One region of the Paenibacillus enshidis genome, then DNA from elsewhere that is predicted to be linked to it. Evidence: predicted binding sites of a transcription regulator. Region 1 holds the regulator's gene; each other region holds the start of a gene.
What was found. Region 1 encodes Rex, which represses fermentation and respiration genes when NADH is low (regulators of the CRP and FNR family bind a similar motif). Its sites were predicted from a motif close to TTGTGAAATATTTCACAA; they were not measured.
Positions count from the first base shown of each region.

Region 2: the regulator Rex is predicted to act here: its motif matches at 2,837-2,854, upstream of ACE41H_RS03115 (YwiC-like family protein).
Region 3: the regulator Rex is predicted to act here: its motif matches at 2,910-2,927, upstream of hcp (hydroxylamine reductase).

Region 1 covers NZ_JBHHMI010000002.1:289,021-293,650, reverse strand. Annotated here, with positions in the region: gene dinG (ATP-dependent DNA helicase DinG, 3'-5' exoribonuclease type) at 1-1,807, shown strand, start outside; gene ACE41H_RS03910 (redox-sensing transcriptional repressor Rex) at 1,851-2,504, shown strand; gene ACE41H_RS03905 (amidohydrolase) at 2,491-3,792, shown strand; gene ACE41H_RS03900 (cell wall elongation regulator TseB-like domain-containing protein) at 3,824-4,354, shown strand.
Region 2 covers NZ_JBHHMI010000002.1:118,650-123,279, forward strand. Annotated here, with positions in the region: gene hemG (protoporphyrinogen oxidase) at 1-916, opposite strand, end outside; gene ACE41H_RS03110 (TIGR04053 family radical SAM/SPASM domain-containing protein) at 900-2,027, opposite strand; gene ACE41H_RS03115 (YwiC-like family protein) at 2,057-2,770, opposite strand; gene moaA (GTP 3',8-cyclase MoaA) at 3,102-4,118, opposite strand; gene ACE41H_RS03125 (nitrate/nitrite transporter) at 4,356-4,630, opposite strand, start outside.
Region 3 covers NZ_JBHHMI010000002.1:110,372-115,001, forward strand. Annotated here, with positions in the region: gene ACE41H_RS03065 (bifunctional transcriptional activator/DNA repair enzyme AdaA) at 1-257, opposite strand, end outside; gene ACE41H_RS03070 (SDR family oxidoreductase) at 421-1,185, shown strand; gene ACE41H_RS03075 (YheC/YheD family protein) at 1,250-2,059, opposite strand; gene ACE41H_RS03080 (succinylglutamate desuccinylase/aspartoacylase family protein) at 2,120-2,803, opposite strand; gene hcp (hydroxylamine reductase) at 2,994-4,630, shown strand, end outside.

The DNA of each region.
Region 1 (4,630 bases):
TTATTTGTGTCTGCGTAAATTTGAACATAAAATAAACAGAAGAGATTTCGTAACCCCGAAGGAAGATTTGCTCACAGCTGCACAGATGATAGTGTGGCTTGCGCAAACCGAAACCGGGGATGATGAGGAACTGAACCTCGGCAGCCGTGGCGGGGACTTCTGGGAAACGGTGGCCAGCGACTCCGACTCCTGCCTTGGCAGACAATGCCCATGGTTCCGCAAATGTTATTACCATAGAGCACGCCAGGAAGCCGGAACCGCAGATGTTGTGGTCACCAACCACTCCAAGCTGTTCACGGATGTCAAAGCCAGCCATCAACTGCTTCCCGCATATGAGCATCTGATTATTGACGAGGCGCATCATCTGGAAGAGGTGGCAGGCAAGCATCTGGGCATGCATATGAAATATTTCACGTTCGTCCATGCGCTGACCCGTTTGTTCAAGGACAGCAAGAACGGGCAGCTGCCCGTCCTGCGCCAGCAGCTTATGTCTTCCGGGCACGAGAAGGCCACGGAATGGGCGTATGTGATCGACAGCCTGTATCCGGCGATGGTGGAGGTTAAGGAGACCTGGGATAAGCTCAGCGATATGCTTTTCGGCATGCTGCCTGAACGGAGTGACGCTCCCCCGGGGGAGACCGGACAGTTCTCGGCTCGTCTCAAGCCTTCCGATAAACCAAAGGGTTGGACGGAGGCGGAGCAACTGGAAAATCAGATTTATGTTGCGCTTGGCGAGATCGTCCGCAAGGGAGACAAAATGTTGCAGGAAATCAAGGACGAGCAGGACGATTACGGTTCCGAGAGTCTGGTAACCGATATTACAGGGCTGGTTAAAGATTTGGCTGCCTTCCGTGACAGCCTGCGCTTTTTTATCAAAATGGATGATCTGACCACTGTATACTGGCTTGAAGCCAGCGGCCAATTTAAAGGGAAATCGTTGCAGTTTTACGCCGTGCCGGTGGATGTCAGCCAGCAGTTGAAGGAGATGTTTTTTGACAAGAAAAAAAGCGTTGTGCTCACCTCCGCAACCTTGTCCGTAGACAAATCATTCCAATATATGATCGACCAGCTCGGTCTTCAGGAGGCTGCGGAGGAGGGCGGTCTGCTTACCTCCCTGCTGCCTTCCCCGTTCAACTATCGGGAGCAGGCGCTGCTTGTCATCCCGCGGGATTTTCCGAGCGTAAAAGGAAGCGTGGGGGACGCCAGGTTCGTGGACATGCTCGTGGACTCGCTCCGCAGCGCGGCTGAGGTAACTCAGGGACGGATGCTTGTCCTCTTTACCTCGTACCGGATGCTCAAGCAGGTATACGAGCCGCTGAAGGAGGCGCTTGCTTCGAGTAAAATTACGGTGCTGGGGCAGGGTATGGATAGCGGCAGCCGCAGCAAGCTGACACGAAGGTTTCAGGAAGCCAAGGCGTCCGTGCTGCTCGGTACAAGCAGCTTCTGGGAGGGTGTCGATATTCCCGGAGAGGCTTTGACCTGTCTGGCTATTGTCAGACTGCCTTTTCAGCCGCCGAACAGCCCGTTGCTGGAGGCGAAGAGCGAACTGCTCCAGGAGCAGAAGAAGAACCCGTTCATGAAACTGTCCGTGCCGCAGGCGGTCATCCGCTTCAAGCAGGGCTTCGGACGCCTCGTCCGTACGGCCAAGGACCGTGGAGTAGTCATCGTGTATGATACCCGTGTCATCGAATCTTATTACGGAAAGCACTTCCTCTACTCACTGCCGGGACCGAAAATAGAGCATATGCAGACCGAGCAGATGGTGCCCCGGATTTCCGAATGGCTTCATACGGAAGCGGGCAGCTAAGCTCATTACGATTCATTAGTCCGTGAATTTAGGAGGATTATGCATGAAAGCAGATAAAATATCCGAAGCTGTGGTGCGCAGGCTGCCCGTCTACCTGCGCTACCTGAACGAGCTTCATAAACGGGAGGTCACCACGGTTTCATCCCAGGAGCTGGGGCAGAAGCTGGACCTGAATCCGGCGCAGATCCGCAAGGACCTGGCTTATTTCGGTGATTTCGGACGCAAGGGAATCGGCTACGATGTGATGTATCTGATCGATAAAATACGCCATATACTCAAAATAGACCAGCAAATCAACGTTGCGCTGGTGGGGGCTGGTAATCTCGGGCAGGCGCTGTCCAATTACAACGCTTATTTAAAGGATAATATGAAAATCGTGGCAGTCTTCGATTCCTCGCCAGCCAAGATCGGGCGGCAAATCAACACCCTGACCGTGCAGCCGATGGAGGAGCTGAGAGATACGGTCAGAAAGCTGCACATCCGGATCGGCATTATCACTGTACCGGATTTTGAAGCCCAGCATGTGGCTGACGAGATGATCGGGAGCGGGATAGAGGCGATTCTGAATTTTGCGCCAACTATCATCAAAGCCCCTGCGCATATTCGCATTCATGCGACGGACTTTACGACAGACCTGCTGAGCCTGGCCTATTACCTGGAGAACGGAAAGGATGACAATGAAGATGACGACCAATAAATGGCTGATAAAAAATGGGGCATATGCGGTGAACCGTGATGAAAAAGCGGTTGTCCACGGCTACATGATCATTGAAGACAGCCGGATCACCTATATCGGAGAAGAGCTGCCCGCAGGAGAGGAAGCCACAGAGGTGGTAGACGGCACAGGACTGCTTTTTCTGCCAGGTCTGATCAACACGCACGGCCATGCCGCCATGTCGCTGCTGCGCGGCTACGGAGACGATATGGTGCTGCAGGAATGGCTGCAAACGAAGATGTGGCCGATGGAAGCCAAATTCACCGCCTCGGATGTGTACTGGGGGACGTCGCTGTCTGTGCTTGAAATGCTCAAGGGAGGCACGACCGCTTTTCTGGATATGTATGACCATATGGATGAAGTGGCCAAAGTGGTCGAGCAATCCGGCATCCGCGCCAGCCTGATGCGCGGCGCCATCGGTCTATGCTCGGAAGAGGAGCAGCGTGCCAAGCTGGCGGAGGCGGTAGCCTTTGCGAAAAACTGGCACGGGCAAGCCGGCGGCCGCATTACGGCCATGATGTCTCCGCACGCGCCGTATACCTGCCCGCCAGCTTTTATTGAGCAGTTCGTGCAGGCGGCCCATGACCTCAATCTGCCGCTTCACACCCACATGTCGGAAACGGCCGCCGAGGTGGAGCAGAACGTGCGTGAATACGGTCTTCGCCCTGTTGCACATCTGGATAAGCTGGGCTTCTTCTCCCGGCCTTCCCTGGTTGCGCATGCCGTCCATTTGAATGATGAAGAGATTGCCCTGCTCGCCGAGCGCAAGGTGGCCGTTTCCCACAATCCGGGAAGCAACCTCAAGCTGGCCAGCGGTGTAGCGCGGGTGACAGACCTGCTTAAAGCGGGGGTAATCGTGTCGCTCGGAACAGATGGTCCGGCAAGCAACAACAATCTGGACATGTTCGAGGAAATGCGGTTGGCCGCTTTGATTCATAAGGGAGTTACAGGCGACCCGACGGCGGTCCCGGCGGGCGAGGCCCTGCGCATGGCTACGGAATATGGTGCGAAATCGATTGCCCTGAAGGAAGTGGGAGCGCTCGCCGCAGGCAACAAGGCCGATTTTATTGCCCTGAATATGGATCAGCCGCATTTTCTGCCGAAAACGGATTTGGTTTCCCATGCTGTGTACTCGGCCAGCGCCAAGGATGTTCTGCACGTCTGGGTGGACGGCCGTCAGGTTGTCAAGAACGGTGAATGCCTGACCATGGATGAGGAGCGGATCAAGCACGAAGCGCAAGCGGCGTTTACCGGCTTGCTCTCTCGCTGATCAAACCACACCATCGGAAAGGAAGCTTGGATTGAAAAACAGAAAAACGATGATCGCCTATGCGGTGTTTATTTTCATCCTGCTGTTGCTCGCCCTTTACTTGTACTATTCCTATGTAACCCAGGGGCAGAAACAGGAGGAGAGCGACGCCATTCTGAAAGCGAAACAGACAGCGGGGCTGGCCGCAACGGATAAGACGTGGAAAAGCGTGTGGACCGAAACCTATTGGGTGGTGGAAGGCACGGATGCCGAAAACAGAAAGATCATGGTATGGGTGCCTTTTCAAAGGGTAGAGGACGGGGCGGACATCCCGCAGCAGGGAACCCAGGGCGTGCACAGTGAGCTGCTGCAAAACGGAGTAAGCGAGGAGCAGATTCGCACAGCCATCATATCCGCAAATCCCGATCTTGAGATTGTGCGTCTGCTGCCCGGTGTTTTTAACGGGGAATATGTCTGGCAGTTGTTCTATAAAAGCAACAACAGCTATTTTTATCAATTTTACAAATTTGCGGACGGAAGTCCGGTAGGCACTCCTTTTCAACTTCCCAATACCCTTCAGTGACGGAGGGCGCATGAAACCTGATCATATGTGAGCGGAATCGCTCCGGCTGCGGCTGGAGCCTTTTTGCATATTTCTGATTAAAATATCCGTTTGTGAAAAATATTACATATCTTATAAACTGTTCAAACTTTGCCTTCGAAATATGATATACGATATAATATATTCAAGCTTATACTAGTGATAGAGCGATAGGTTAACAAGGCTCATTTTTTACTTTACGGTTCAAAAAAAAGTCCCAATACGTTTCTGCTGGCATTTCATGATCGAGAGGAGGGC
Region 2 (4,630 bases), 170 kb from region 1:
AGCCGACATCCGCCGCACCGGCAAATATTTTGGCAGCCGCAAAAGCCGGTACCGCGCAGACCACTCCATCGGCACCCAGCGTTTCTCCATTTTCCAGGTGAATTCGATATTCATCTTCCTTACAAACTTTGACCACAGTCTGACCCATGATAAAACGCACAGAGTCGAGCCTTTTCTCCAATCGATCGATCACAGCAGACATTCCATTTTTATAGGATAGGAACATGCTCTTTTTGGCAATCTCCGGCAGTCCCTGCAGCGATGAAGACTTTTGCCCGCCTCCTAGAGCCATGCCTTTAATCAGACTGCGGTGTCTCTGCTCCATCTGCCTGAACTGCGGAAAGGTTGACAGCAGACTTAAGTAGCGGGTGTCACCCGCATAGATGCCGGAAAGCAGCGGCTCCGTAATCTGCTCCAATACTTCTTTTCCCAGCCGCCGTTCGATAAAGTCGCCAAGCGACTCATCCTCACTGCCTTTTCTTGCAGGCAGGATCAGGTCCAGGGCCGCTCTTGCTTTGCCCAAGGGAGAGATAAGCCCTGTACGGATGAAAGAGCTCATCCTGGTCGGAATACCCAGAATAAACCCCATCGGCATCGGGTGCAGCTTGCCGTTATGCAGAATACAAGCTGTTTTGGCGCTTGCACGGGTTGAGACCAGATCCGCCTCCATTCCAAGCTCCGCCGTCAGCTCCAGGACGGAAGTCTTGCGTGCCAGAAAAGCGTCCGGCCCTTTTTCGATCATGAAACCGTCCCTGTAAACCGTATGCAGCTTGCCACCAAGTCTGTCGTTTTGTTCAACAAGCGTGATTTCCAGCGGAACTCCTTTTTCCCCTGCCAGCTTCTGCAGATAAAACGCTGCGCTTAACCCCGTGATTCCTCCACCAAGCACAACGATCCGTTTAACAGCCCTTTGCATTCTGCTGTTCTCCTTTCCAGACTTGCGGGACGTACGCACAGTAAGGGTCGCTTTCCAAGCAGTCTCCTGTCAGTGCAAAAGCCCTTGCCCTGGAGCCGCCGCAGATCATTTTGAATTCGCAAACTCCGCATTTTCCTTTGAGCAATGATTTGTCCCGCAGCTGCTGCATGACGGCAGAGCCGCGGTAAATATCCGCCAGCGATTTCTCCCGTATATTTCCGCAGGCGAGCGGCAGAAAGCCGCTGGGATATACCTCGCCCGTATGGCTGATAAACACAAACCCGTCGCCGTCATTAACACCTTTCGGAGCACGTCCCAACGCATCCGTCGTCCTGCGGACTCCCGCAGTGGCTTTATTCTCCTCACCATCGTGCTTCTTACGCTGCTCTTGCAATATAACCCGCCGATAATGGGGGGCTTCCGTCGCTTTGATTCCGAAGGGCATCCGCTGCTGCAGCTTGTACAGCCATCTCATGACCTCTTCGTGCTGTGCCGGGGAAATCATGTCTTTCTCCATGGCACGGCCGGTGGGCACCAGAAAAAACACACTCCACAGCACAGCCTGCATTTCCTCGACTCTCTCGGCAATTTGCACAAGATCATGCAGATTATATTTTGAAACCGTCGTATTGATTTGAATGGGAATGCCCGCCTCCCGCAAATAACCGATGCCACGCATCGTCATTGCAAAGGAACCGTGAGTGCCACGAAAATGATCATGGATATCCGCGCATGAACCATCCAGACTGAATGCCCAACGGGACAAGCCCGCTTCCTTTGCCTTCCCGACTGCGGCGTGTGTCACTTTGGGGGTGGCACTTGGTGTCATGGACAGCGACAGCTTTTTCTCTGCAATGGCATACCTGGCCAGCTCAAACAGGTCGGGACGCATTAACGGATCTCCGCCTGTGAAGACACAGAGTGGATGATTCAATTCAGCAATCTGGTCCAGCAGCCTCTTGCCCTCCTCAAATGTAAGCTGGCGGGGATCGGGCTTGTGCTGGGCCTCCGCCCGGCAGTGCAGGCATTTTAAGGCACACGCCCGCGTGACCTCCCAGATCACGATAAACGGGTCTTTATGATAATCCCGTACAGACCCTGAAGCGATCATGCAAATCTCCTCCTATGGAGTCCGAATTTTCAAACAAATAAAATCAGGAAGGAACCATACAGGACAGCCGCAAACACCATCTCCGCAATTCCGGTCGGCTTTGCCTTCAACCCCTGGCCAGGAAGCAAAATGGCCCGTAATAGTAAAATGAGGAAGGGAATAAACAGCAGCGGCTTGATCGAGGCTGCTGCCAACATAATCACCAGATGATAAACCACAGAAGCGTAGTAGTAACGTGAATTGTTTTTTTCCCTGAGCACGGTTTTGACATACAGCGCTGTTCCGGCAAAATAGAGCACCAGCAGCACAAACAATTCGTTCACTGTGCGCCACTCCGTTCCGCCCCCAAGATAGACGACAGGATATATAAAGGAGCAAAAAAGCAATATGGCGGCAAAGTCATTCAATAAGGCGCGTTCCTTTTTGATTTTGGCATAGTACATATTCAGGGCAAAAAAAGGCAGCAGCAGAACCCCATACCAGATGATTCGGGGCTCATGCCAGATAAGAAAGATCAGCAAAGGCAGCGATATGGCCCCATATAGTACAGTTGGCTTGCAATATCGCTCCCCTTTACCTGTTTTAATCCACTGCAGCGCGGGGAAAGTGAATAAATAAAGCACCAGCCAGCAGACAAACAGCGGGATGTGAATGCCGTGCGGTCCACTGAATGCCAGCCCCGTCAAAAACGGAAGAATGAGCATGACCCATGCGCCATGCTGATTGGGGATGTACCTGTTCATACCATGAATCTCCTTTCACTTCGCCGATCTTTTTTCAGGCAAGCTGCTCACTTTAAGCCTCTATAATTGTGCAGATTTTCACGTGATTTTGCAGTATTAAGTACGAGTTCAAAAAGTCAGGTTTTCAGCACCGAGAAGATTGAATGAAGCTAGGGACTGAGGAGCGGAGCGTACGTAGGGTACGTGAGCACCGGAAGGCCCGGCTGAATTCAAGATTCGATGTCGAGTCCGCTTCCTGATTTCCTTCGTGATCAAAAGATGACTTTTGGAACAACCTCTTATAATCCCTTGCGTGTCATGACGTTGACAGCTCCATGTCTGCAGCCAGCGGTTATCCGCCAATATAGGACATGCCGATTTTGTTTCTGTTTGTGGCCGTTTGCTCCGTTCTTTCGTCGGAATAACGGTCTGCCCTCCGTTCCCACACCTCAACAATCGCATTGAGAATATGTGTGTCATCCGCACCGGACCGCAGCAGCTTGCGCAGATCAAAACCTTCGCCTGCAAAAAGGCATGTATAGAGCTTTCCGTCGGAAGACAGGCGGGCCCGGGTGCAGGATGAGCAAAAGGATTCGCTTACCGAGGTGATAAATCCTATCTCTGCAGAGCTATCCTTGTAGCGATAACGCTGGGCTACCTCTCCGAAATAACTTTGTTCCACAGGCTCCAGTTCATAAGCCTTCCGCAGAAGCTCCAATATTTCCTGTTTGGTTACCACGCTGGCATAGCTCCAGCCGTTCCCGTTCCCCGCATCCATAAACTCAATAAAACGGAGCGTAACACCCCGTTCCTTGAAATAATCTGCCATGGGTAAAATCTCGCTGTCATTTACGCCTTTTTGTACGACCATGTTGACTTTGACCGTAAAACCAATCTTCCTGGCATACTCGATCTGCTCCAGAATGTGTGCGGGGCCAATCCCTCTCCCGTTCATCCGGCCGAAAATCCCGGGGTCCAGGGCGTCGAGACTGATGTTCAGGCGGCGCAGCCCGGCCTCATAAAGAGGCTGCGCCTGCTGCCCAAGCAGCGAGCCGTTGGTGGTTAAACCGATGTCCTCTACACCTTCAATGGACCGGATTCTGTTTATAAATCCGGGAAGGCCGGGCCGCAGCAAGGGCTCTCCCCCGGTTAGCCGGATTTTCTCCACCCCAAGGGAAACAAAGAACCTGATCAGCCGTTCCATCTCCTCAAACGATAACAGCTCACACTTGGGCAAAAATGCAAAGTCATGACCATACACTTCCTTCGGCATACAGTAGGTGCAGCGGAAATTGCAGCGGTCCGTTACCGACAGGCGCAAATCGCGCATCGGCCGCAGCAGACTGTCTTTCAGCGGGTGGGATCTCATGCGGCCACCTTCCTTCTTAATAGAGGTAGTTCAAAAAGTCATCTTTTGATCACGAAGGAAGTCAGGAAGCGGACTCGACATCGAATCTTGAATTCAGCCGGGCCTTCCGGGGCTCACGTACCCCAAGTACGCTCCGCTCCTCAGTCCCTATCTTCATCCAATTCAAGCGTTTTGAAAAAACGCACTTCGGAAGCGTAGGCTTCGGTGCTGAAAACCTGACTTTTTGAACACGTACTTTTATGAATGAATTTCTTTTCCCTTCCGATGCTGCTCGGTGATGTCGCTGAACGTGCCTACATAACGGATATCCTCGCCAGCCTCGTCCTTCACCGCACTGATATTCAACCACTGCAAGTACTCCTCGCCGTTTTTGCGGCGGTTCCAGATGCCTCCTTGCCACATGCCATGATGTTTGATCGCCTTCCACATTTCACCGTAAAATGCTTCTGGCTGTCGGCCGGATTTCAGAATGTTCGGATTTTTGCCAATCACCTCTTCTTCCTTGTAGCCGG
Region 3 (4,630 bases), 180 kb from region 1:
TCCTGGTCAGGCAGCCGCTCACCCGTTGGTTTGCAACGCTTGCATGGCCTGAAGCCGACAGACAGAGCCTGGCTCGCATCGGTAAAAATCCGAACATGCTCTTTCCTGGGCGCCCTTGACCTGCAGGAAGGTCTGCAGAAAATGCCTGTCGTCTTGACTCCGTAAATAAACTGATGATCATAATGTGCATTATTTTGAATAATCGCTTGCCAGCGTTCATCTGTCAGCAGCAGATCTTCTTCGATTGAATGGATCATGGATATCCCCCCACAACCCTAGTATAACCTCAACCCCTACCTTATGTCTCAACTCCAAAATAGAAAAGCAAGATTACGAAATCATCAATTAGACCGCAACATCCCGTAATTCGAAATATGGTAAAACTGGCTTGCAAGAAAAAACTCACCAGGAGATGATGAAATGAATAAACTGAGAAATAAAGTTGCGTTAGTAACGGGAGCAAGCCGCGGCATCGGCAGGTCTATCGCCCGCAGGCTTGGGGAGGAAGGAGCGGTCGTTGCCGTACACTACTTCTCCAATCAAGCTGATGCTAAAGAAACGGTAGCAGAAATTGAGCGCAGCGGCGGCTCCGGCTTCACCGTTCAAGCAGATCTTGGCTCGACTGAAGGAATACATGTGCTGTATTCTGAACTGGACCGGGAGCTTTCGGAGCGATTCGGCAATAACAGCATGGATATTCTCGTAAATAATGCGGGAATGGCTCATGTTGCTGCCATTGAAGATACAGAGGAGCATGCATTCGATCAGTTGATGGCATTAAATGTGAAAACACCGTTTTTCATCATTCAAGAGGCCTTGTCCCGCCTTCGGAATGAAGGACGCATTATCCAGCTTTCATCTGCGGTTGCGCGAATATCTTTACCCATGATTCCGGCGTATAGCATGACCAAGGGGGCTATCAACACCTTAACGCTCTCGCTTGCCAATCAGCTCGGCCCACGTGGCATAACCATCAATGCCATTGCACCCGGATACGTGGCTACCGACATGAACGCAGGCATGCTGCAGGACCCGGATGGCCGCAAGGCCGGTGCCGATTTTTCAATTTTCGGGCGCTGGGGTGAACCGGAGGATATCGCGGATATCGCTGCTTTTCTCGCATCCCCGGACAGCCGTTGGATCACCGGACAGATCATCGACGCCAGCGGCGGATCACATCTTTAACCACATCAAATAACCACAAGACAAAGCAAAAAACCAACCTGGAAATGTCCAAGTTGGTCTTTTTCTACTGTTTTCTAGTTTTCTTACGAAATCTGCTGCTGCTTATCAAGCCGTGGAACCTTTTAAGGAAAATAACCCGCTGAAACATCTTTTTATCTTTTAGCTGATCGAAAATATAAGCATCCGGGCGTGTGTTCACCTCAATAATCCAGGGCTTCAGGGACGAGTCCAGCCCGAAATCGATTCCGATTTCCATAAACTTCGGATAGCTTTTATGAAATTCGGTTGCAATCCGGAAACCAAGGTCTTTTAAAGATTGGATATATTTAGTGTTCTTGTCTTCACTTAAATAGGAACGAAGAAGGGCTTCCAGCGGCATCGGTGTCCCGCCGTTATGGAAATTGGTTACGGCTTTTTTGGGATGAGCCAGTCTGCCGATGTAAGCAGTGACCTCCCATTGTTTCTTTTCATTTTTTTGCACCATAATACGGAGATCGAAGATAAGTCCTTTATAGGTGAGCAGATCAATGCCTTTTTGTACAATATGCTCACCTTTGTACTTCGTTTGTTCCAAGGATGTGAACATCTCCTTATATGTTGCAAAGCTTCGCGGGCTGGTTCCGGCATGATAAGCGAATTTGGTGTTGTTATGTTTGACAACTTTAATAACTCCATTTCCGCTTGTGCCTTTAACTGGCTTTACGTAGACCACTTTGTGCTTGTTTAACATTTGCAGCAAAGCATCGTAAGAATACAAACTCGTATCAGGAACATATTTACGGAGAGTTGGGTTCTTAAGCAAAAATTTGGTTTTTGACCATTTGCTTCCTAAAGTAGCAAGCTGCTGTCGTGCATTGTTTTCTTGAGCAGGCAATGCCTAATCACCTCTTCTGATTGATTTCCCCTTAGGGATGCTCTGATGCTTGTTATCGGATCACCTGTCTATTAAACGGGCTTCTTCAAGAAGATAGTGAATAATCCGGCTTTGATAATCAATTCTTTTCGTAAGCGGCAGGCTCCAGCAGGTCTCTACGGTAATGGCTTTGGCATGAAGCAGCCGGCTTGCCGCCGTACGGCCTGATCCTTCTTTTTGCTTGAGACGGACTGTAAAATGCTTGGCGGAATCGGGAATGCTGCCGTTCATTTTGCTTACGATTCTTCTGACTGCAGGTATGGCTTTGCTGCCGGGATTGGTGATAAGTGTCTGGCCTAAGCGTTTGGGATTTACGCTGGAAAGACCGTTAGCTTCATGAAGGTCGATATACCAATCAGGGCGCAATTTCTCGGCCAGCTCAAACAGATCCTTAGACAATGGATGTCCCGCTGTATTCCCGGAGCTCTTGGGAAAGGTTCTATTTAAATCAGGCTTGCCGCGGGTACGCTTTTTGTAAGCAGCCATATTGAATATGGGGACAAGAATCAACTTTCCTCTGCTGATGACGAAATCTCCTTGCCGGAATTTTTTCAGCCATTGCTCAGCGGCGCGGATACTGGCAACTTCATTGCCGTGAACCCCGGCAGTGAGGAACACGGTCGGACCTGGATTCTTGCCCTTGATCATGCTGTATGAAGTTTTATACCTGGTATGTGACGCGAGCATCTGTTCACTGATTTTCATAGGGAATCACCTCCCGTACCAGATAAAGTATCATACGGTCAAGCTTGTTTAAGGGACACGGACAAACTATCCAGAGAATTTGCGGAATCATGACAAGTTTGAAAAGTTGTGATTCGAATCACAAGGTCTCATTTTTCCATGGGTTATGCTTCCTGTATCTCATCCAATCTGATCCGGGAGGTATTTACTTATGAATAAAAATGAAACGGACCGCTTAATCAACCAGCCGTCCATGTTTTGTTTCCAGTGCCAGGAGGCTTCCAAGGGCACTGGCTGCACTGTGGCCGGGGTCTGCGGCAAGCCGCATGATGTGGCCAATCTGCAGGATTTGCTTGTCTACCTGCTGAAAGGAATCTCCTTTCTCAGCCTGGATGTACGGCTTCCTGAGGAGTTGGATCACAGTGTCTCCCTGTTTATCACGGATTCCTTATTTGCCACAATTACGAACGCGAACTTCGACCGGGCTGTCTTTGTAAACAAAATTCGGGAAGCGCTGTTTCTCCGGCAAGAGGTGCTTACATACCGGAATGAGCAGTTTCCGGATGCAGCCGCAGTTCTCCCTGACGCAGCCGTATGGCAAGCCGATAGCGAGCAGGCTTTTGATGCCAAAGCCCGCCAGGTTGGTGTCCTTTCCACATCCAATGAAGACATCCGCTCTCTGCGCGAGCTTCTGACTTATGGTTTGAAAGGTATGGCCGCCTACACTTATCATGCCTGGCAGCTGAATTACACAGACAATGAAGTTGACCTGTTCATGCGCCGGGCGCTGGCTGCGACACTTGACGACACCCTTGAAGCAGCCGATCTGATCAGCTTGAACATGGAAGCGGGCAAATTTGGCGTGAAGGTCATGGCCCTGCTCGATGAAGCTAACACCAGCACCTATGGCCAGCCAGAAATAACAAAGGTGAATATTGGAGTGCAAAATCGCCCGGGTATCCTGATTAGCGGGCATGATTTGAAGGACATGGAAGAATTGCTGAAACAAACCGAAGGCACGGGTGTTGACGTATACACCCACAGCGAGATGCTTCCCGCCCACTACTATCCTGCTTTCAAGAAATATGATCATTTCGTCGGCAATTATGGAAACGCCTGGTGGAAGCAGAACGCAGAATTCGAAGCCTTCAACGGTCCAATTCTGATGACGACCAACTGTATTGTTCCGCCTAGAAAAAGCTATATCGACCGTATTTATACGACAGGCAACACCGGATATCCGGGAGTTCACCATATCCCTGAAGGTGAGAATGGACAGTCTAAAGACTTCTCTGCTTTAATTGAGCAGGCCAAACGCTGTCTGCCTCCAACAGAGCTTGAGACGGGGGAAATCATCGGCGGTTTCGCACATGAGGCCGTTATGAGCGTAGCCGACCAGGTGGTGGAAGCGGTCAAAACCGGAGCCATAAAAAGATTTTTTGTCATGGCAGGCTGCGACGGCCGCATGAAATCACGCAGCTATTATACCGATTTTGCCGAGCAACTCCCACGCGATACCGTCATTTTGACGGCAGGCTGCGCCAAATATAAGTACAACAAGCTTGACCTTGGTGAAATTGGCGGCATCCCCCGTGTACTGGACGCCGGCCAATGCAATGACTCTTATTCACTCGCTGTGATCGCCCTGAAGCTGAAAGAGGTTTTCGGGCTCGACGATATTAACGACCTGCCGATCTCCTATAACATTGCCTGGTATGAACAGAAGGCGGTTATCGTTCTGCTTGCCCTGCTGCATCTTGGCGTGAAAAATATTCATCTCGGCCCTACACTGCCCGCTTTCCTGTCCCCCAACGTCGCCAAGGTTTTGGTGGAAAACTTCGGCATTGG